Geobacter metallireducens GS-15: one gene and its partner. Each later gene encodes a partner of the first gene's protein in a complex. Links are inferred from orthologs where the notes say so. Each region holds a gene or a part of one and is shown on either strand. Other genes may lie near its edges. The genes, in order: eno and GMET_RS12785.

The links.
Region 2: the proteins of eno (region 1) and GMET_RS12785 are in contact, whole or in part, in a solved structure (PDB 2FYM), measured with the Escherichia coli proteins. The link is inferred for Geobacter metallireducens GS-15 from one-to-one orthologs.

What each region holds. Positions count from the first base shown.
Region 1 is NC_007517.1:2,677,636-2,687,754, reverse strand. What follows is about bases 4,525-7,475. They hold eno (phosphopyruvate hydratase), read right to left. Parts: upstream 6,670-7,475; coding sequence 5,380-6,669; downstream 4,525-5,379. Other genes in these bases: GMET_RS11950 (HD family phosphohydrolase), read left to right, coding at 6,929-7,475; GMET_RS11960 (nicotinate phosphoribosyltransferase), read right to left, coding at 4,525-5,232. Also shown: GMET_RS11980 (thermonuclease family protein), read left to right, coding at 69-626; GMET_RS11975 (ISL3-like element ISGme5 family transposase), read left to right, coding at 734-1,957; GMET_RS11970 (3-deoxy-7-phosphoheptulonate synthase), read right to left, coding at 2,015-3,082; pncA (bifunctional nicotinamidase/pyrazinamidase), read right to left, coding at 3,182-3,781; more of GMET_RS11960, read right to left, coding at 3,802-4,524; more of GMET_RS11950, read left to right, coding at 7,476-9,337; rRNA maturation RNase YbeY, read left to right, coding at 9,234-9,686; GMET_RS11940 (diacylglycerol kinase), read left to right, coding at 9,757-10,119. UniProt on the Escherichia coli protein: Catalyzes the reversible conversion of 2-phosphoglycerate (2-PG) into phosphoenolpyruvate (PEP). It is essential for the degradation of carbohydrates via glycolysis.
Region 2 is NC_007517.1:2,886,661-2,896,931, reverse strand. What follows is about bases 3,832-6,934. They hold GMET_RS12785 (Rne/Rng family ribonuclease), read right to left. Parts: upstream 6,542-6,934; coding sequence 4,121-6,541; downstream 3,832-4,120. Other genes in these bases: GMET_RS12780 (ABC-F family ATP-binding cassette domain-containing protein), read left to right, coding at 6,831-6,934; GMET_RS12790 (hypothetical protein), read right to left, coding at 3,832-4,094. Outside these bases: GMET_RS12805 (aspartate:alanine exchanger family transporter), read left to right, coding at 1-1,348; GMET_RS12800 (methionine adenosyltransferase), read right to left, coding at 1,355-2,557; GMET_RS12795 (hypothetical protein), read right to left, coding at 2,691-2,984; more of GMET_RS12790, read right to left, coding at 3,267-3,831; more of GMET_RS12780, read left to right, coding at 6,935-8,756; lon (endopeptidase La), read left to right, coding at 8,893-10,271. UniProt on the Escherichia coli protein: Endoribonuclease that plays a central role in RNA processing and decay. Required for the maturation of 5S and 16S rRNAs and the majority of tRNAs. Also involved in the degradation of most mRNAs.

The DNA of each region.
Region 1 (10,119 bases):
GTGGATAAAATGAATAGAGGGGCCGGTCTCATGGCGAGGCCGGCCCTTCTTGCTGGAGGGGAGAAGGCATGGTGAAACGGGGCGCTTCGATCGTGGCGGTACTGCTGACGGGGCTCTGCTACACTCCGACGAATGCGCATGTGGTATCGGCTGCCGGCCGAGACTTCGCGTACACGTCGACCTCCGGGGGCAGAGTGACGCGGGTGTGGGACGGGGACACGGTCGTTATCACGCCTCCGTGGGGCAGATCCTTCACCTGCCGGCTGTACGGCATCGATGCTCCCGAAACTCCCGGGAAAGGTGTCCCGGGCCAGCCCCACGGAGCAGCAGCGGCGGCAAAATTGCGTAAGCTTGTCCTCGGTCGCGACGTGGCGGTGAAGTTGACCGGCGAGCGGAGCTATAAGCGCCAAATCGGCATCATCATGCTCGACGGGGTGGACGTGAATCAGGAGATGGTGCGCCGGGGCTATGCCTGGGCCTATGTCCGGTACCTGCGGCGCCCCTATGTATCGGACTACCTGGGGGCGGAGCAAAAGGCCCGTCAGGCGCGCCGGGGATTGTGGCGAGACCGCAATCCAATGCCACCGTGGGAGTTTCGCCGAATGCTGCGGAAGTGGAGAAGGTGAAAAAAAGAGGTTCTTCAGGGAATTCCGGGGAAGATTAATAAACAACAACGGCAGCACTGCGGTATCTTGATGGTTCCCCAACCAAAAAAGATCGCAGGAGGCTGCCGTTGTCGTATTCCGATGTTATCGCAATTGCGGGAGGGTGGGAAGGATATCGTGTTGCTGGGACACGCACTATCGTCACAGGTGATGCCAAACGGATCGAGGTAGAACTGATTGCCCTGTCCCAGGATGAGATGGTGTGTGGCTCGTGCGGCGGGCGTTGCACAAGCGTCCATGAAACGACCAAGCGCGTAATTCGAGATTTGCCGATTCTCGATGCTCAGACTTATCTGATCGTTCACCGCCGCAGGCTGCTGTGCCCTCAGTGTGGGCCAACGCTGGAGCGTCTGTCATGGCTGGCGAAATACGCCCGCGTGACGCGCAGGCTTGCAGAGAGCGTAGCGCGACTGTGTGGTGTCGTGTCTGTGAAGCACGTGGCGCAGTATCTGGGGCTTTCTTGGGACCAGGTGAAGGAAATCGACAAGCGCTCACTCACAGAGCGGGTCGGCACCGTCGACCTCTCAAACATCGAAGTTCTCGGGATGGATGAGTTCGCCCTTCACAAGGGGCACCGCTATGCGACGGTTATCATCGAGCCATACCGTAAGGAAGTCTTATGGATCGGCAAAGGCAGGAGTCGCGAGAGTATCCGTCCTTTCTTCACGCAGCTTGGCCCACATGGCTGTAAACGGCTCAAAGCGGTCGTGATGGATATGAACGCATCATATGAGGAGGAAATCAAGCAGCACTCGCCCCAGGCAGACATAGTCTACGACCTGTTCCATGTGGTGGCGAAGTATGGCAGGGAAGTGATCGACAGGGTGCGAGTCGATGAGGCAAACCGCCTGAAGGAAGACAAGAAGGCACGGAAGGTAGTCAAAACATCGCGGTGGTTGCTGCTACGAAACAGCGAGAACGTCAAGGGCGACGACATGCTTCGCCTCCAGGAACTGTTGGAGGCAAACCGCAGCCTCCTTACGGTCTACCTGCTCAAAGACGATCTGAAGCAACTGTGGAAGTTTACCTGCATTGAAGAGGCGGGACTATTCTGGGAGCAGTGGCACCAAAGGGCGATGGAGAGTGGAATACCGCCACTCATCCTGTTTGCCCGCCGGCTAAAGGGCTATCTCCAAGGAATCCTCAACCACTGCCTCTGGCCCCTTCACACCGGAATCCTCGAAGGCATCAATAACAAGATCAAGGTGATCAAAAGAATGGCCTACGGCTTCCGGGATCACGAATACTTCTTTCTCAAGATCAGAGCCGCTTTCCCCGGAATTCCCGGATGAACCAAAAAAGAGCCCCGCTTTTGGCGGGGCTCTCTGCGTATCCAGGAGCGACCGGGATCAACCGTGCATCGGTCTTCCGCCGCAGCGCTTGAGCCGTTCATGGGCCTTGCGCAGGATTTCCTCGGTGGTCTTCCAGTCGATGCACTTGTCGGTGGTGGAGACCCCGTAGCGGAGTTGGGACAGATCCTTGGGAATGGGCTGGTTCCCCGCTTCGAGGAAGCTCTCGATCATGACCCCCGAGATGGAGCGATTGCCCGCCTCGATCTGGTCGACGATGCTGTCAAGCACCTCCGGCTGCTTCTCGTGGCGCTTCTCCGAGTTGCCGTGGCTGCAATCAACCATGATGGTCGGGAAGATACCCCCCTTTTCAACCATCTCTTCGGTCTTGGCGATGTCCTCGGGAGAGTAGTTGGGCTTCTTGCCGCCACGCAGGACGATGTGCACGTCCGGGTTGCCGGTGGTCTGGATGATGGAGGTCTTGCCATCCCGATTGATGCCGAGGAAGCTGTGGGGGTGGAGCGCCGCGTTCATGGCGTCGATGGCGATCTGCAGGTTGCCGTCAGTGCCATTTTTGAAGCCCACGGGGAAGGAAAGGCCGCTCGCCATCTCCCGGTGCGATTGGCTCTCGGTGGTCCGGGCGCCGATGGCGCCCCACGAGATATAGTCGGCCAGGTATTCAGGGGTGATGGTATCGAGCATCTCGCACGCCACGGGGAGGAGCATGCTGGTGATGTCGTTCAGGAGCCGCCGCGCGATGCCGAGTCCCTTGGAGATCTGGTGGGTGTGGTTCATGTCGGGGTCGTTGATGAGCCCCTTCCAGCCGATGGTGGTGCGGGGCTTCTCGAAGTAGACCCGCATCACGATGAAAAGCTGGTCGGAGAGTTCGCTGGCGAGTCGCGCAAGGCGCCCCGCATAGTCGAGGGCGGCCTTGGGGTCGTGAATGGAACAGGGGCCCACCACCACCATGAGGCGGGTGTCTTTCCCCTTGAGGATGTTCTTGATGTGGGCCCGGCTCGCATTAACGAATTCAGCTGTTTCCAGCGATTGGGGGAAAACTTGCCGCAGGTCGGCAGGGGCGATGATGGGGGTAATGCTCGTGACCTTCAGGTTGCTTGTCTTGGTCATTACGGGAATTGTCCTTTGATTTCATGGGGATTTGAGACGAATCACTCTAGCGCTTTCCCCCTCAAAAGTCAAACGGGATGTATTCCCTCTCATGGACGGTCACGAGGGAGGGTCGGCCTGAAGCCTGCTGAAATTCATTCGCACCGCGCCGGCAACGACCATGTTTTCGATAGCCCTTGCCGAGTCGCCGGGAGTCAGGTTGACCCCCCGTACCGCATCCTCAAGGAGTGTTACCGCAAGACCGTGGCGCAGCCCGTCCAGAACCGATTCCTTGACACAGTAGTCCGTGGCGAGGCCCCCCACGAAAAGTCTGGTGATACCCAGCTCTTTAAGGAGTTCCGGGAAGGACACGCCGCTTTCCGTGGTCGCCTGGAACGCGGAATAGGCGTCCTGAGCCGGGTCTTGTCCCTTGGAGATCACAATGGCGTCGTCCGGAAGGGCCAGGTCGCGGTGGAACCGGGCCCCCTCGCTCCCCTGGACGCAGTGGACCGGCCAGATGCCACCGAAGTCCCGAAAGTGGGATGTGATGGCCGGATGCCAGTCCCGGGATGCGATGATCGGCAGCTTTTTCTCTCTGAAAAGCTCCATGTAGCGGTTGAGCAGCGGGACGACCCGATCCCCCTCTGGTACGGGTAGCAAGCCTCCGGGGCAGAAATCGTTCTGGACGTCGACGATCAGAAGGGCTGACGTGCTCTTCATGGATAGTTCTCCTGCTGGATCTATTTATATCCCCGTTGAACCTCGTCCATAAGCTGCAGCCGTAGCTCGTTGAGACCGGCGCTGATGGAGACCTTGTATTTATGCGGATTGATGAAACGCATGCATCCCTGGGGGAGGCGGGTGAGCTGGTCACGGCTGCGGTCGGCCATCTCGTCCAGGCTGGGAGGAGATTTCGCCGTTCGCACACCGTCCTCCATCACAACGCCACGAATCTCGACGAAGCGGGCCTGTTGCGGGATGGCAACGAACTGAAGGGGATTGGAAGGGTCGTACACCGTGGCTCCGGGGGCAATGTCCTCGTCGGCGAGGCAGAGCACGTCCTGGATGAAGGAGCCGTCGGGGGCCACGGCCCGCAGGAGCCGCTTGCGGTCGGGAAGGGTCGCCTTGGCGACGTCGCTGGTCACCTTGAGTTTTGGGCGGTCGCCGATCCTGACCAGCTTGTAGACTCCGCCCAGGGCTCCTCCCCCCTCTCCGGCGCAGGTGGCGAGACGTGTCCCCACGCCGTAGATGTCGACCCGGCCCCCTTCGCTCCGCATCGATTCGATCACGTATTCGTCCAGCTCGTTGGAGGCGACAATCTTTACGCCGGGGAAGCCCGCCTCGTCGAACATCCGGCGTCCCTCCCGGGAGAGGTAGGCCAGGTCACCCGAATCGATCCGCACCCCGACCAGTTCGTGCCCCTGGGAGCGGAGTTCCTGGGCAACGGTGATGGCGTTGGGGATGCCGCTTTTGAGGGTGTCGTAGGTGTCCACCAGGAGGATGCAGGTGTCGGGGAATACCTCGGCATAGGCGCGGAAGGCGGTCAGCTCATCGGGAAAGGCCATGATCCAGCTGTGGGCATGGGTTCCTTTTACCGGGATGCCGAAGAGCTTCCCCGCCAGCACGTTGCTCGTGCTCCGAACCCCGCCAATGTAGGCGGCCCGGGCTTCGCTCACTCCCCCGTCGGGCCCTTGGGCGCGGCGCAGGCCGAACTCCAGCACCGTGCCGTCCACCGCCGCATGGACGATTCGGGCACCCTTGGTGGCCACCAGGGTCTGGAAATTGATGATGTTCAAGAGCGCCGTCTCCACCAGTTGCGCCTGGGCCAGGGGGGCCTCGATGGTCACAAGGGGCTCATTGGCGAAAACCACTGTTCCCTCGGGAGGCGCCGTTACTTTTCCCCGGAACCGGAATGAGCGGAGAAAATCGATGAATCGGGGGCGGAAGATTTCCAGCCCCTGGAGATACTCGAGATCATCCTCCGTGAACTGGAGGTTCTCCAGGTAGCCGAGGGCCGTGTCAAGGCCGGCGAACACCGCATACCCCCCCTGGAAGGGGTTGTGCCGGAAGAAGATGTCGAACACCGCCGGTTTGTCCGCCATCCCTTCTTCCAGGTATCCGGCAAGCATGGTGAGTTGGTAGAGGTCGGTCAGAAGCGGTGAGTAGCTCATGGCATGTCTCCGTTGCGAGGGATGGTGATTGGTGATGAGTATACCACATTCGCACTGGCTGGCGGTTCAGGGGCGCGAGGTGCCCAAACGAATGAAAGGCGGGATCGCTCCCGCCTTTCATCGTGTTGCTAAGGTGTTCCGCCCCGACTACTTGCGGATGTTGTAGAAGACATCCTTGCCCCGGAAGAGGGCGGTGGTGTCGAGCTCGTCCTCGATCCGCAGGAGCTGGTTGTACTTGGCGACCCGGTCGGTGCGGCAGAGGGAACCGGTCTTGATCTGGCCGGCGTTGACCGCCACGGAGAGGTCGGCCAGGGTGGTGTCCTCGGTCTCGCCCGAGCGGTGGGAGATGACGCAGGTGTAACCGGCGCGCTTGGCCATTTCGATGGCGTCCAGGGTTTCGGTGAGGGAGCCGATCTGGTTCAGTTTGATCAGGATCGAGTTGGCGATCCCCTTCTGGATCCCCTCTTTGAGGATACGGGGGTTGGTGACGAAGAGGTCATCGCCGACGATCTGGATTCGTTTGCCCAGGCGGTCGGTGAGGAGCTTCCAGCCGTCCCAGTCGTTCTCGGCCATGCCGTCCTCGATGGAGACGATCGGGTATTTGTTTACGAGGTTTTCGTAGAAATCGACCATCTGGGCCGGGGTTTTCTTGGGCTCGGCCTCGTTCTCCAGGGTGTAGACGCCATCGTTGAAGAGTTCCGAAGAGGCCACGTCCAGGGCCAGGAGCACTTCCTCGCCCGGCTTGTAGCCGGCCTTCTGGATCGCGTCCATGATGACTTCCAGGGCCTCTTCGTTGGACTTCAGGTTAGGGGCGAAACCGCCTTCGTCACCAACGGCGGTATTGTATCCTTTACCTTTCAGGACACCCTTCAGGGCATGGAAGATCTCAGCCCCCATGCGCAACGCCTCGGCAAAGGATTTTGCGCCGGCCGGCATGATCATGAATTCCTGGATGTCGACGTTGTTGTCGGCATGGGCGCCGCCGTTCAGGATGTTCATCATGGGGAGCGGAAGCTCCTTGGCGTTGCTGCCGCCGATGTACTGATAGAGGGGGAGCCCCACTTCTTCGGCTGCGGCCTTGGCCACTGCCAGGGACACGCCGAGAATGGCGTTGGCTCCCAGGTTGCTCTTGTACTCGGTGCCGTCCAGATCCAGCATCCGCTGGTCGATTCCGATCTGGTCGGTGGCTTCCATGCCGATGATCTGCTCGGCAATGATGTTGTTGACGTTGTCGACTGCCTTGAGGACCCCCTTGCCGAGGTAGCGGGACTTGTCTCCGTCGCGAAGCTCCAGGGCCTCGCGCTCGCCGGTAGATGCGCCGGAGGGAACGGCAGCCCTTCCCATAACGCCGGACTCCAGGAAAACTTCGACCTCCAGGGTCGGGTTGCCGCGGGAGTCGAGTATCTCTCGCGCGTAGACATCGGTAATTTCGCTCATTCTGGCCCCCTTGCAGAAATATGTACTTTGGTCTTCCGACCATAGGCAAAACAGCGGAATATATATCAGAATTGATGCTGAAAGGAAACATTTTTAATGTGTATGGCAGGGGTGACACGGCGTTCCGGAGGAGAGACCGTCATCGGAGTTGACAGGCCCCCGAGAGGAACGATATAGTATTTTTCTCAATACGTTATGCTCCTTGCAACTGTAACGGCACTTCCCGTGCCCAACAGGGTAACAATACGATTAATTAGATATGCCCACCCAAAGCAGTAACACTGATAATGAAATGCGTGCCTCTCTCCCTCGATCCGTCGGGAGGCTCTTTAACAATCTCCTCGAGCGTTTTTCTAATCCGCGCCAGGACGCCAGGAATCGCCGGGTTCTCCTCCTTCTTACCGCGTTTGTTCTCACCCTGCTCATCCTTCCCCGCCAGGAGTTCCTTTCCGTACGATACAAGGCCGGGGATATCGCCACTACCGATATCAGGGCGACCCAGGACTATCTTCTCGAGGACCGTCTCCTCACCGAAAAGAAGCGCAATGAGGCCGAGGCTGCTGTCCCTTACGTGTATGCTTTCTCACTGGATGGGGCTGGCGAGTTGGTGGGACGCGTCGAACAGGCCCTTGCTCTCCTTCAGCAGGCTGCAACCGCCGAGCCTTCCCAGGGGGTGGGGCTGGACGAATCCCTGAGGGGGCTTTTCGGGTTCAGCCTTTCACCTGCGGAGAAAGCCCTCCTCATGCGACTCGGGGCCGATGCCGGCCTGATGGACCATGTGCGTGCCCTGGCCGAACGGCTCTATGCCAACAAGATTGTGGTCGACAAGCGATCCTTTGCCGGTGACACAGCCCACGGCATTGTCCTTGTTGATGCCCGGACCGGCGAATCGCTGGGGAAAATGGAGTACACGGTTTCTCCCATCGAGCCTGCCGAGGTTCAGGAGATCGTCAAGGGGATGAAGATTGGCACCCCCGGCCTCTCTCCGCGGGAGATCGAGACACTGAAGGGGTTCGTGGGGAAAGGGGTGCGGCCGAATCTGACCTTCAGCAGGGATTTGACCGAGCAGGCCCAGGAGAGGGCCCGGTATTCGGTCCGCCCGGTCCTCCTCCAGGTGAAGCAGGGGGAGATGATCGTCAGGGTGGGTGAGCGGGTAACCGCTGAGCAGGTCCAGAAGCTCGAGATGATTTCCTCTGCGGGGGGGGACATCAACAAACTTTTCACCGGCATCGGCCTCTTTGGCCTTGTTCTCGTAATCCTCTATTTTCCCTACCGATTCGCCCGCAAGAACATCCGGAAATTCAGCCCCGTCACCAAGGATCTGCTTCTCATTTCCCTGGTTACGGCCGGCATGTTCTTTCTGCTCAAGATCGCTCTGACCATCTCGGCGGCCCTGGGGACACCATTTCCCAGCATCGATGCCCGTGATTATTTCTACCTCTTTCCCTTTGCCGTGGGTCCGATGCTGATCAGGATCATCCTCAACTCCGAAGTGGCCATGGTCTATACGGCCATCACGGCGCCGCTCCTGGGTATCATGTTCAACAACAGCCTCTTCGTGGTGGTCTACGGGTTGCTCGGGGGGATCGTCGGCGCTCACGGCGTCCGCCACTGCAAGGACCGGAGCCGCATCTACACGGCCGGGGTTAAGGTAAGCGTGGTGAACTTCGCCATGGCGCTTGCCTTCCAGACTATGAGCGACAGTTTCCTCTCCCTCCAGACCATCTGGTGCGCCCTCTTCGCCCTGGCCGGCGGACTCCTCTGTTCGGCCATCGTTACCGGCACTATCCCGCTGATCGAAACCGTTTTCCACTACGTGACCGATATCAAGCTCCTCGAGCTCTCCAACCTCAATTCGCCGATACTGCGGGAGCTGATGGTCCGCGCTCCCGGTACCTACCATCACAGCGTCCTGGTGGGGAACCTGGTGGAGGCGGCTGCGGAGACGATCAATGCGAATCCGCTCCTGGCAAGAGTGGCGGCCTACTACCACGATATCGGCAAGATCAGCAAGCCCCAGTACTTCATCGAAAATACGGGAGGAGGCGATAACCGCCACGACAAGCTTGCCCCGAGCATGAGCGCTCTCATTCTCATCTCACACGTGAAGGAGGGGGTTGAGCTGGCCCGCGAGCATCGGGTGGGGCGCCCCATTGTCGATATTATCCGGCAGTCCCACGGCACGGCCCTCATGAGCTTCTTTTACCAGAAGGCAAAAACCCAGGCCGGTGACGGACAGGCCGTGCACGAGCGCGATTTCCGCTATCCCGGCCCCAAGCCCCAGTCCCGGGAGGCGGGCCTGGTCATGCTGGCCGACTGCGTGGAGGCTGCATCCCGCACCCTCGTGAACCCGACTCCTGACCGCATCCAAGGGCTGGTGCAGAAGATCATCAACAACATCTTCATCGACGGTCAGCTTGACGAATGCGAACTGACCCTCAAGAACCTCCACGAAATCGCCAAGAGCTTCAACCGTATCCTGGCCGGCATCTACCATCAGCGCATCGATTACCCGGAGCCGGCCTTCAAGGAAAAAGAGAAACCGACTGGAGGTAAGAAACCGAGTGAAGGTAGCGATAGCGAACCGGCAAAGGCGGCACCCGATCGGGACGCCACGCCTCAGAAAAGTGGCGGAGAGGATATTAAGCGCCTTGGGATATCCCGATAGCGAGCTGTCGGTGGTCATAACCGGCGATCTCGGCATCAGGCGTGTCAACCGCGAGTATCTCCACAAGGACCGCCCCACGAACGTCATCTCCTTCGCCATGGCCGAGGGGGAGTTCGGTGCCCTCAATCCCGCCATGCTGGGGGATGTGATCATCTCCGCGGACACGGCGGCCCGGGAGGCGGAAGAGGGGGGAGTCTCCTTCTGGTCCCGACTCTGCTTTCTGCTGCTCCACGGCATCCTTCACATTACCGGCTACGACCACGAGCGGAGCGGCGAGGCGGAAGCCCGGCGGATGGAGGCGAAGGAACGGGAAATCTTCGCGATCCTGGAGAGGGAAGGGCTTGTCTAGCCCCTACGGAGACACGGACGCCGAGGGGAGCCCGCTTCGGCCTTCCCCCACGTTGCCCAACGGCGACCCCGTGAAGCCGTCGCGCTTCATCGATTCCGTCAACTGCGCCATCGAGGGGATATTCTGGGCCACCCGCACCCAGAAGCACATGCGCCGGCACTTCCTGTCGGCCCTGGTGCTCCTCTTCGCGGTGCTTTTTCTCAGGGTGTCGGCCTTGGAGTTCACGCTTCTGGCAGTCTCTGTTTCGTTCGTGCTCTTTGCCGAGCTCATGAATACGGCAGTGGAGGTGGTGGTGGACATGGTGTCGCCGGAGTACCACCCCCTGGCCAGGATCGCTAAGGATGTGGCCGCCGGCGGGGTGCTCGTGGCGGCCATCGGCGCAGCGGTCATGGGCTATCTGATCCTGTCCCATTACATCTTTCCCATTTACAAG
Region 2 (10,271 bases), 210 kb from region 1 along the record:
GCTCGCGGCGGCCCTCACCGTAGCTGCCCAGCGGTTTCTTGCCCTTCCGGCCACAATCACCGCCGGCCTTTTCGCCGGCAGTCTCACCAATACCCCGGCCCTTGCCGGCGCCCTTGAAACCATCAAGCACGTGGCGCCGCAAAATCTCATGGAACAGCTCCTGGCCGAGCCGGTCGTGGGCTACTCCATCGCCTATCCCATGGGGGTTATGGGGGTGGTGCTCGCCATCAGCCTCGTCCAGAAGCTCTGGCGGATCGACTACGCGGAAGAGGCGGCACGGACCAGGATCGCCGGCGCCGCCACCGAAAGCCTGAGGTCCAGAACAATCCGGGTCACTTGGCCCCAGGCCGGACGACAGACCGTTGCGGCACTCTCTCATCAGCAAAAGTGGGACGTGGTTTTCGGCAGAATCAAGCGCGGGGATGAATGTCTGCTGACCGGGCCGGAGGTCCGCTTCCGCCCGGGGGATCTGGTGCTGGCGGTCGGTACCGATGTGGAACTGCAGCATGTGGCGGAGGTTCTCGGCGAGGTGAGCGAAGAGGAGATTACCGTCGACCGGAGCGAGTTCGACTACCGGCGGATCTTCGTCTCCAATCCGCGGGTGGCCGGCCGGCGGCTGGGGAGCCTGAATCTCTTCGAACGGTTCGGCGCCACGGTAACCAGGGTCCGGAGGGGTGACGACGATTTCCTCCCCCACGACGACATGGTGCTGGAGTTGGGGGACCGGGTCCGGGTGGTCACCCACCGGGATCGGATGGGGGAGGTGACGGCCCTGTTCGGCGACTCCTACCGGGCGGTTTCCGAAGTGGACATCCTTACCTTCAGCCTGGGACTTGCTCTGGGGCTGTTGCTCGGCATCGTGCCGTTTCCCCTGCCGGGGGGGGTGACGCTCAAGCTCGGCTTTGCGGGCGGCCCCCTCATCGTGGCGCTCGTCCTCGGAACTCTCGGCCGCTCGGGAGGAATGATCTGGAGCCTCCCCTACAGCGCCAACATGACACTGCGCCAGATCGGTCTCGTCCTCTTCCTGGCCGGCATCGGCACCCGGGCCGGCTACGGCTTCGTCTCCACCCTTGCCAAGGGTGGCGGGTTCGCCATCTTCGCCGCAGGAGCGGTGGTCACCTGCTTTGCAGCCCTTACCACCCTATGGGTCGGTCACCGGATCCTCAAGATTCCCATGGGGATCCTCATCGGCATGGTGGCCGGCCTCCAGACCCAACCCGCGGTTCTCGGTTATGCCCTGGAGCAGACCGGCAACGATCTCCCCAACATCGGCTACGCCTCGGTCTACCCGGTCGCAACCATCGGGAAGATACTCATTGTCCAGGTGCTTTTGTCCTTACTGATGTGATTCCCTTCAGCAGACCGGATAGCGGCCAGCCGCCAGTTCCATGCAGAATCCGTTGATACCAGCCAGCCTCTGGCCGATGATCTCCTCGGCCTTTGCCGAAACATTGCCGAGCCGAATTCCCTTTTCCAGCAGCAGCTGGGCCGCCGCCATCCGGGGGCGGTCGATGGGGGTGCCGATCCGGCTCAACAAGAGAACGTGGGCCTCTCTGACCCCCTCCAGTTCCTCGCAAATCTCCTGGGCGAGCCGGTGGGCAAGGATGTTGTAGATTTTTCCCACATGGCTCACCGGGTTCTTGCCGGCGGCGGCCTCGGTGCCGAGGGGCCGCCCCAGGGCAATGATCCCGTTGACCCGGTTGCCGCGACCAACCTGGCCCGAATCGGCGTCTTCCGCCGAGGTGCCCAGGAGGCTCAGGTAGACGCCTCCAAGTCCCCGTCCCGGTTCGTCAAGGGCGTTGAGGCGAACCCCTTTTCGGCCGAAACCGGGGAGTCCCGTGAGAAACTCACCAATCTCTCTCTCAACCACGCCCTTTCTGGCGAAGTATTCCCCTTCTGATTCGATGAACCGCGCCAGGAACGGCATTGCCACGGTCAGCTCGAGATCTTTCCCCGAGCGTAGGCCCATGACCTTGATGTCTTCGCCGGTTTCGGGAAAGTGCTCCTTGAACTCCCGGGAATTCAGGTGCTGTTCCAGGGCGAGGACCGCCAGTTCCGTCGGCGAGAGGGGCCAGTAGCCCACGGCTGCCGAGGTGTCGTTGGCTGCCATGACTTCCCCCGGCCGGGCGAAGATGTCGGTGAGTTCTTCAGATCCCGGCGCCAGCACCACACGGAAATTTACGTGCAGCTCCGGGTCCACGAAACGGAGGTTCTTTCTGAACCACTCACGGGCGGCGCCCAGGGCGATCTCCGTCACCGGAATCTGCCGATCTCCCACGGAAAACGTGGCCCGGTCACCGATGATGAGCTCCATGGGACGGATTACCCGGCCGCCGCCGAAGCGCTTTTCCACGCTTCCCGCCGCAAGGAGGCTCTTGTCGATGTTGTGGTGGAGAATGCGGCCGAACTGCCGGATATACTCCTGGGACAGGGCCACGGAGACGGCGTCCATGGCCGCGTCACAGATGAAGTCGGGATGGCCTTTCCCCTTCCGCTCCACGATTTCCACCTGCTGCTCCTGAACAGAGTTCCCCTTGAATGCTTCGATGGTTATCATGGATTACACTGTATCATACCGGCGCGCAATTTCACGGAGGCGGACACTGGAAACAAGAAAGCCGTCCCCGCTGCCCGGGGACGGCTCTTGAAGCCGTGAATGGAAAAGCATCCGTCAGGTTTCTTGCCTCAATCTATTCCACTCCTTCGGCCGAAGGCCTTGTGTCGGGGCGGGGGAAGGAGTAGATGCTTCTGACCATCGAAACAAACAACAGCACTCCGGGCACCAGTTGGCAGGCGAAGGCAATGGTTCCCAGGCCGATGAAAAAGACCAGTAGGAACTCGTCGATGCCGAAGCAATTCAATATGAACGGGGAGGATATATCCTGAAGGAGGGGGAAACTGATTTCCACTAGCATAATGGTGGTCCTCTTTTGTTGTGAATCTGTAACCATTGCTAGACACCTGCTTAGTATTGCACCGTACATACCAATCCAGAGAGGGTGAGGGGTGTTTTGTGTAACTAGCCGACACTATTGTGTAAATGTCGCTTTGGACAGGATGGCTGGAAGAGTTGCGGACGCATAGCGTATGATTTTTTGATACACACACGCGGAGCGAATGGGACGACAGTCTGAAGGTGGAGTGTTGTAACGTGTTGCTATTGCGAAAGATTGGTCGAGGAGCCAGAGGGTGTATGCGAGAGATATACAGATATGCGGTAAAAAACGGGGCTTCGTGCGAAGCCCCGCGTCGAGGAATGAAATGATCTAACGGAAGGTGTATGCCAGGGAAATACCCACAATATCCGAGTCAGACGTGGGCTGGTGTATCTGGTATATGCCTCGTTGCTCAACGGGAGAGCGCCGGAAGCGGAATCCCTCGTAAAAGACGGCAGGGCGAAACGCCTTGTGGCGGACCCCCAGTTCGGCGAACGCCGACCAGTCGGAACGGGGTTCGAGGGTGACATCGCCGGCGGAGGTGTCCTCGGCCCTGTTGCGGGTGTAGAGGGGATACTTGGCGCCCGCCTCCAGGAAGATAGCCGTTTCGTTGCCGATAGGGAGTTCGCCCTTGAGCCCGTAGCGGGTGTAGATGGTATCCCAGTATTCGGTGGCACTTCCCACCGCAAAGCGTCTGCCTGTTTCGGTGGTGGCGGTGGAGCTGGCAATGTCCCTGAGCCACGTCCGGTAGCCGATCCCGAAGAAGGGCTCCAGCGATCCGCCACTGAAGGCGAATCGCCACCCCAGATCTCCTTCGATTTTGCCGCCGAAATAGCGGGTGTCGGAGTCGGCGGGCCGGTTATTTTCGGCAGGGTCGCTGGAGGCCTGCGTCTGCCCTGCGTAGTCGACCACCGTCCCGAACAGTTCGGCCTTGCCGTGCAGGATGAGGGATCTTTGGAGAAGGTCGACCCTCGCTGCGGCGCCGGCGCCGAAGATGGGACCGCTCTCCCTTACGATGCGGCTGCCGTCGTTAGTATACTCCTGCCAGGAAAAGTATCCGCCGTAGCCGTAGGCGCTGATCTCCTCAAGACCCGCTGCGAGGCAGGGGGAGACCATCAGAAGGGCGGCAAGCGCCGTTATCGCGATGTGGTTGATCATGATCGTTCCTCCTCACCGTCCGTTCGTCATGGAGTATCATTCTCAGGCGGAGCTTCAGGGGTTTCCTTCTTCTTGCGCGGTGCCCGCTTGCGTTTCGGTGCCTCGGCTTCCGGCGTCGGCTCCGGCGCGTGCGCCTCAGGGGCGATGGCTTCCTCCTCCGCGACGGCTTTCTTGCGGGGTGCCCGTTTGCGCACAGGCTTTGCCGGTGCCGCTTCAGTAGGTGCCGGTTCGGCGGATACCGCCTCGACGGTCTGTGGCTCCGCGGGTTCTGAAGCCGCAACAGCAGCCCTTTTGGTACGCGGTGCACGGGTCTTCTTCGGCTTCGGCTCTTCCGGTGCAGGCTCGACAGCCGATGCAGGCGCAGGCTCCGGCGCCACTGGGGCTGTTTCTTGCGGGGTGGCTGCCTCTTCGGCGGCCAGTCCCTCCTCCTCTCGCTTGCCGCTGCGGCGCTTGCGGCGGCGGCGCTTCTTTTTCGCCTCCTCTGCAGCCGGTTCTGCTGGTTCCTCTGCTTCCGCTGCGGATTCCGCATCAATCGGCGCGGAGGGTTCGACGGCCGGCTCGGGAGTCACAATCTCAGCGGTGACTTCAGCGGCCGGAACCTCGCCGGCTTCGCCGGCGCGCGGCTTCTTCCCGCGGCGCCGTCTCCTGCGCCGCTTTTTCTTGGCTTCTTCACCCGGCGCAGCCTCGACCCCCTCTTCGATCTCCTCCGGTTCCTCACCGGCTTCAGGCTCCCCGACGACTTCTTCCTCCTGCAAAGGCTCTTCGGCAAGGGAGACGGCCGGAGTTTCCTCTCCCTTTCCTTTCTTGCGGCTGCGGCGACGCTTGCGCTTTTTCCCTTCTCCGCCTTCCTGGAGAGCCGTCTCCTCGGGTTCCACGGCCTCGGCGGCTTCCATGACGGTTTCCGGCTTCTTTTCCGGCGCCTCCGCCGCTTCGGCCGGATGCTCGATGTGAGCCGGCTTTTCCCGCTTGACCGTCTCCAGTTCCAGCTCGTTCATGAGGAACGAAGTCCGCCCCTTGACCGTCACCACGATGTCGTAGTCGTCCTCGATCCGGGCCAGTTCTCGCTTCTTGCGGTTCAGGAGGTAGTAGGCCACCTCCAGGGGGAGGCCGCCATGAACCTCGGCCACGGTTCCCTTGGCTGCGGCGGCGTGGACCTTGCGGAGGAAGGAGAGGGCCATGCTCTCAACGCTCTTCACCTTCCCCCGGCCGCTGCAGTGGGGGCATTCGAGGGTGCTTCCCTGCTCAAGGGTCTGCTTGATCCGCTGGCGGGACATCTCCAGCATGCCGAACTGAGAGATGCGCCCCACCTCGACCCGGGCCTTGTCCTCCTTGAGGGCGGCCTTGAGAGTCTTCTCCACGGTGGCGTTGTGCTTGCGGTCCCGCATGTCGATGAAATCAAGGACGATGAGCCCCCCCAGGTCCCGCAGCCGCAGTTGCCGGGCCGCCTCTTCCGCCGCCTCCAAATTGGTCTTGTAGGCGGTATCCTCCACCCCCTTCTCCCCGGTGGTCTTGCCGGAGTTGACGTCGATGGAGACCAGGGCCTCGGTGGGCTCGATGATGAGGTAGCCGCCGGATTTTAGAGGGACCTTCTTCTCGTAGATGAGGTCGATCTGCTCCTCAATCTGGTAGCGGGAGAAGATGGGGCGCTTCTCCGTGTGGAGCTTCACCAGTTTCTCGTATTTGGGCATGGTCTGCTTGAAGAAGTCCCGGGCCTCCTTGTAGACCTCCTTGCTGTCCACGAGCACTTCGTCGATCTCGGCGGTGAAGTAGTCGCGGATGGTCCGGATGACCACGTTCATCTCCTGGTGGATGAGGGCCGGGGCCTTGAGGGCGGCCGCCTTTTCCTGGATCGACTTGTAAAGAGTGAGGAGGTTCTGGAGGTCCTTGTTCAGCTCGGTCTTGGTCTTGCCGAGGGCCTCGGTCCGGACGATATAGCCGATCCCCTCGGGGATCTCCATCTGGCTGAGCTTCTCCTTCAGTTTCTTGCGGTCGGCATCGCTCTCCACCTTGCGGGAGATGCCGGCGGAGTCGCTTCCCGGCATAAGGACCATGTAGCGCCCCGGGAACGACATGTACGTGGTGAGGGCCGCCCCCTTCATGTCCCGTTCACCCTTTTCCACTTGGACGATGAGTTCCTGGCCCCGGCGGATCACTTCCTGGATGCGGGGGCGGCGGTTGCGGTTCTCGGGGGGGACGTCGTCGCGCCACTGCCAGAAGGAGGGGTGAATCTCCCCCATCTGGAGGAAGCCGAGCCTTTTGGCCCCGATATCCACGAAGGCCGCCTGGAGCCCCGGCTCCACCCGGACCACGACCCCCTTGTAGACGTTGCCGCGGGTCTGTTCGCTCCCCGCGATCTCGATGTCCAGATTGTCCAGCTTGCCGTCTTCGACGATGGCAACGCGGGCCTCCTCCGGATGCATCACGTTGATGAGCATCTTTTTTGCCATAGGTTCCTGTCCTTTTGGGCGGCGGGGCGCACCCCGCGCCGCTGAAATGTCGGCCGCCCCAGGCACGGAGCCGGGCAGCCCGATTGATGTGTATTCAAAGGCCCGCTACGGAGTCGAAGGGCCTTGAAGTCGCGTAAAATCGATAAACTATACCAGAGTTTTTTGCTGTTAATAAGAAAAAACTGGCATTTGCGGTCATTGAGGGACGCGGAATGTTAGTGAGAACATTGACAAGGCCGATTTGCCCCCCCTACAATGGCGCCATCACTCCAACACGGAACGGAACTCCATGCTCCATCTCAAGAACCTCTCCAAGGACTTCGCGGGAAGGCCGCTCTTCACCGGCATCAACTGGCACCTGAAAAAGGGTGAGCGGGTAGGCCTCGTGGGGGAGAACGGCGCCGGCAAGTCGACCCTCATGAAAATCGTCGCCGGGCTCGTGGAGCATTCGGCCGGCGAGATGATCTTCGCCAAGGGTGCCACGGTCGGCTACCTCCCCCAGGACGGCATCGTCACCCGCGGAAGGCCGCTTCTGGCCGAGGTGATGACGGCCCTGGACGACCTCCAGCGGATGGAACGGGAACTGGCCGACCTTACCCGGCGCCTTGAGGAAATTCCCCACGATGACCCGGAGCACGGTGCGCTTCTTGATCGTTACGGGCACCTCCAGGAGGAGTTCCGGCTGCGGGGTGGCTACGCCATGGAGGCGGAGGCATGCCGGGTGCTGGACGGCCTCGGCTTTCTCCCCGCTGACCGGGGGCGCGACTGCGGCGAGTTCTCCGGCGGGTGGCAGATGCGGATCGCTCTGGCCAAGCTCCTCCTGAAAAAGCCCAACGTGCTCCTGCTGGACGAGCCCACCAACCACCTGGACATCGAGGCCCGCAACTGGCTGGAGGGGTACCTGTGCGAGTATCCCCACTCGGTGATTCTCGTCTCCCATGACCGCTTCTTCATGGACCAGGTCTGCCACCGGATCACCGAGGTCTGGAACAGCGTCCTCACCGACTACCACTGCTCCTACAGCCGCTATCTGGTCCAGCGGGAGGAGCGGGTGGCGGCCCTGCGGGAGGCGAAGCGGCGCCAGGACGAGGAGGTCCAGAAGATCGAGGACTTCATCAGCCGGTTCCGCTACAAGGCCGACAAGGCGTCCCTGGTCCAGTCCCGTATCAAGCAACTGGAGAAGATCGAGCGGATCGTCCTCCCTCCGGAGCGCAAGAAAATCCGCTTCCGGTTCCCCGATCCCCCGGCCAGCGGCCGGATCGCCATGGAGCTTGCCGGCGTGGTGAAGGCCTACGGCCCCAACGTGGTCCTGAACGGCGTTGATCTCACCGTGGAGAAGGGGGAGCGGATCGCCCTGGTGGGGCACAACGGCGCCGGCAAGTCAACCCTCATGGGAATTATGGCGGGAAAACCCTTCGAGGGAGGCGAGCGGATCGTGGGGCACAACGTGGCCCTCGACTACTTTGCCCAGGACCAGGCCCAGGTTCTCGACAGCGACAAGAGCGTCCACGACGAGCTCCTTGCCGACGCCCCCTTTGCCATGGTGCCGCAGCTGCGGGACATCCTCGGCGCCTTCCTCTTCTCCGGGGACGACATCCACAAGAAGGTGGCGGTCCTCTCGGGGGGTGAACGGAACCGCCTGGCCCTGGCCAAGATGCTCCTGCGCCCTTCGAACCTGCTCCTCATGGATGAGCCCACCAACCACCTGGACCTCTTCAGCAAGGACGTGCTCCTGGACGCCCTCAAGACCTTCCCCGGCACTGTGGTCTTCGTCTCCCACGACCGCTACTTCATCGACGGCCTCGCCACCCGGGTGGTGGAGGTGGCAGGGGGGCAGCTCACCAGCTACCACGGCGACTACGAGTACTATCTCCAGAAGAAGGCCGCGGTTGATGGTCAGATTTCCCCGGTCCCCGGTCCCCGGTCCCCGGTCCCGGATTCCGTGCCGGAATCAAAAGAAGAGCGGCTGCGCCAGCGGGAGGAGGAGAAGTCCCGTCAGCGGGACGAGAAGCGGCGCCAGAAGCGGCTGGAAGAGCTGGAGACGGCCATCGCCGCGGAGGAGGAGCGTCTTGCCGAGTTGGAGGCGCGGATGGCCGACCCCGCCTTCTTTCAGGATCTGGAAGCGGCCCGGCAGGGTGGGGAAGAGCACGCCGCCCTGACGGCACGGATTGCCGGATTGTATGAGGAGTGGGAAACCGTCGGTGCCGAGGGGTAGAGCCGCTCTCCGGCGCTATCCCCGCGACAGGGCTCGTTTCCCGCGTCGTTCCTTGACAGGAGCGGCCTCAGCGGCTAGTCTGATTATGTAGCCGCCAGCCACCCCGAGCCCCGTTCGACCCGAGGATCCGATAACTATGTCCGAAACCGTGTCGATAACGATACCTGCCGTCGTGCCGCTTTATCCCGTCCGGGAGATCGTGGCCTTTCCCTACATGATTTTTCCCCTGTTCCTGAAGGACGAGGAGCTTGCCCGTTTCGAGGAGATGCTGGAAGATGACCAGCTCGTGACCCTCGTCCGCCCCCGAGATGAGGCCGCTCCCGGCGGTATCCCCCCTTTTTTCGAGGTCGGGACCCTCTGCAAGGTCAACCAGATTCAGCATCTCTCCGAAGGGGGGGCGAAGATTGTCCTGGAGGGGGTTGCCCGGGTCCGGGTGACGGAGGTGGTAGAGTTCAACCATCACCTTCAGGGCCACTGCGAGCCGATCCACGAGTTCGTGGAGCGCTCCATGGTTTCCGAGGCCTTGGTCCAGAGCCTCAATGCCCTCCTCAAGATTGCCCTTTCCTACGGCCGCCCCCTCCCCGAGGATGTCATGAAGATGATCGATCTCATCGACAACCCTGCGCGGCTGGCGGATCTCGTGGCCCTCTACGTGAATCTTCCCCTGGATGAGCAGCAACAACTTCTGGAGACCATCGACCCCCTGGAGCGGCTCAAGAAGGTCTACATGCACCTGACGAGCGAGGTGCAGCGGCTCCAGGTGAAGGGGGAGGTCCAGGCCGAGGTGACCAAGCGGGTCGGCAAGAGCCAGAAGGAGTACCTGCTGCGGGAGCAGATGAAGCAGATCCAGGAGGAACTGGGGGAGGAGGATACCCGCGCCGCCGAGATGACCGACCTTCGGAAGAAGATCGATGCGGCCGGCATGCCCTCGGAGGTGCGCAAGGTCGCTGACAAGGAACTGAAGCGGGTCGAGCGGATCAATCCCGCTTCCCCCGAGTACACGGTCGCCCGCACTTACCTGGACTATCTGGCCGGCATGCCCTGGAAGAACGCCACCAGGGACAATAACGACATCAACAAGGCCGAGGCGGTGCTGGACGAGGACCACTACAACCTCAAGAAGGTGAAGGAGCGGATCCTTGAATACCTGGCGGTCCGGACCCTGCGGGAGAAAATGAAGGGGCCGATCCTCTGCTTCGTGGGGCCGCCGGGGGTGGGGAAGACAAGCCTCGGCAAGTCCATCGCCCGGGCACTGGGGCGGAAATTCATCCGGATGTCCCTGGGGGGGATGCGGGACGAGGCGGAGATCCGCGGCCACCGCCGCACCTACATCGGCGCCCTCCCGGGCCGGATCATCCAGGAGCTCTACCGCTGCGGCACCAACAATCCGGTCTTCATGCTGGACGAGGTGGACAAGATCGGCCTCGACTTTCGGGGGGATCCGGCCAGCGCACTCCTGGAGGTGCTGGACCCGGAGCAAAACAACACCTTTACCGACCACTACCTGGATGTCCC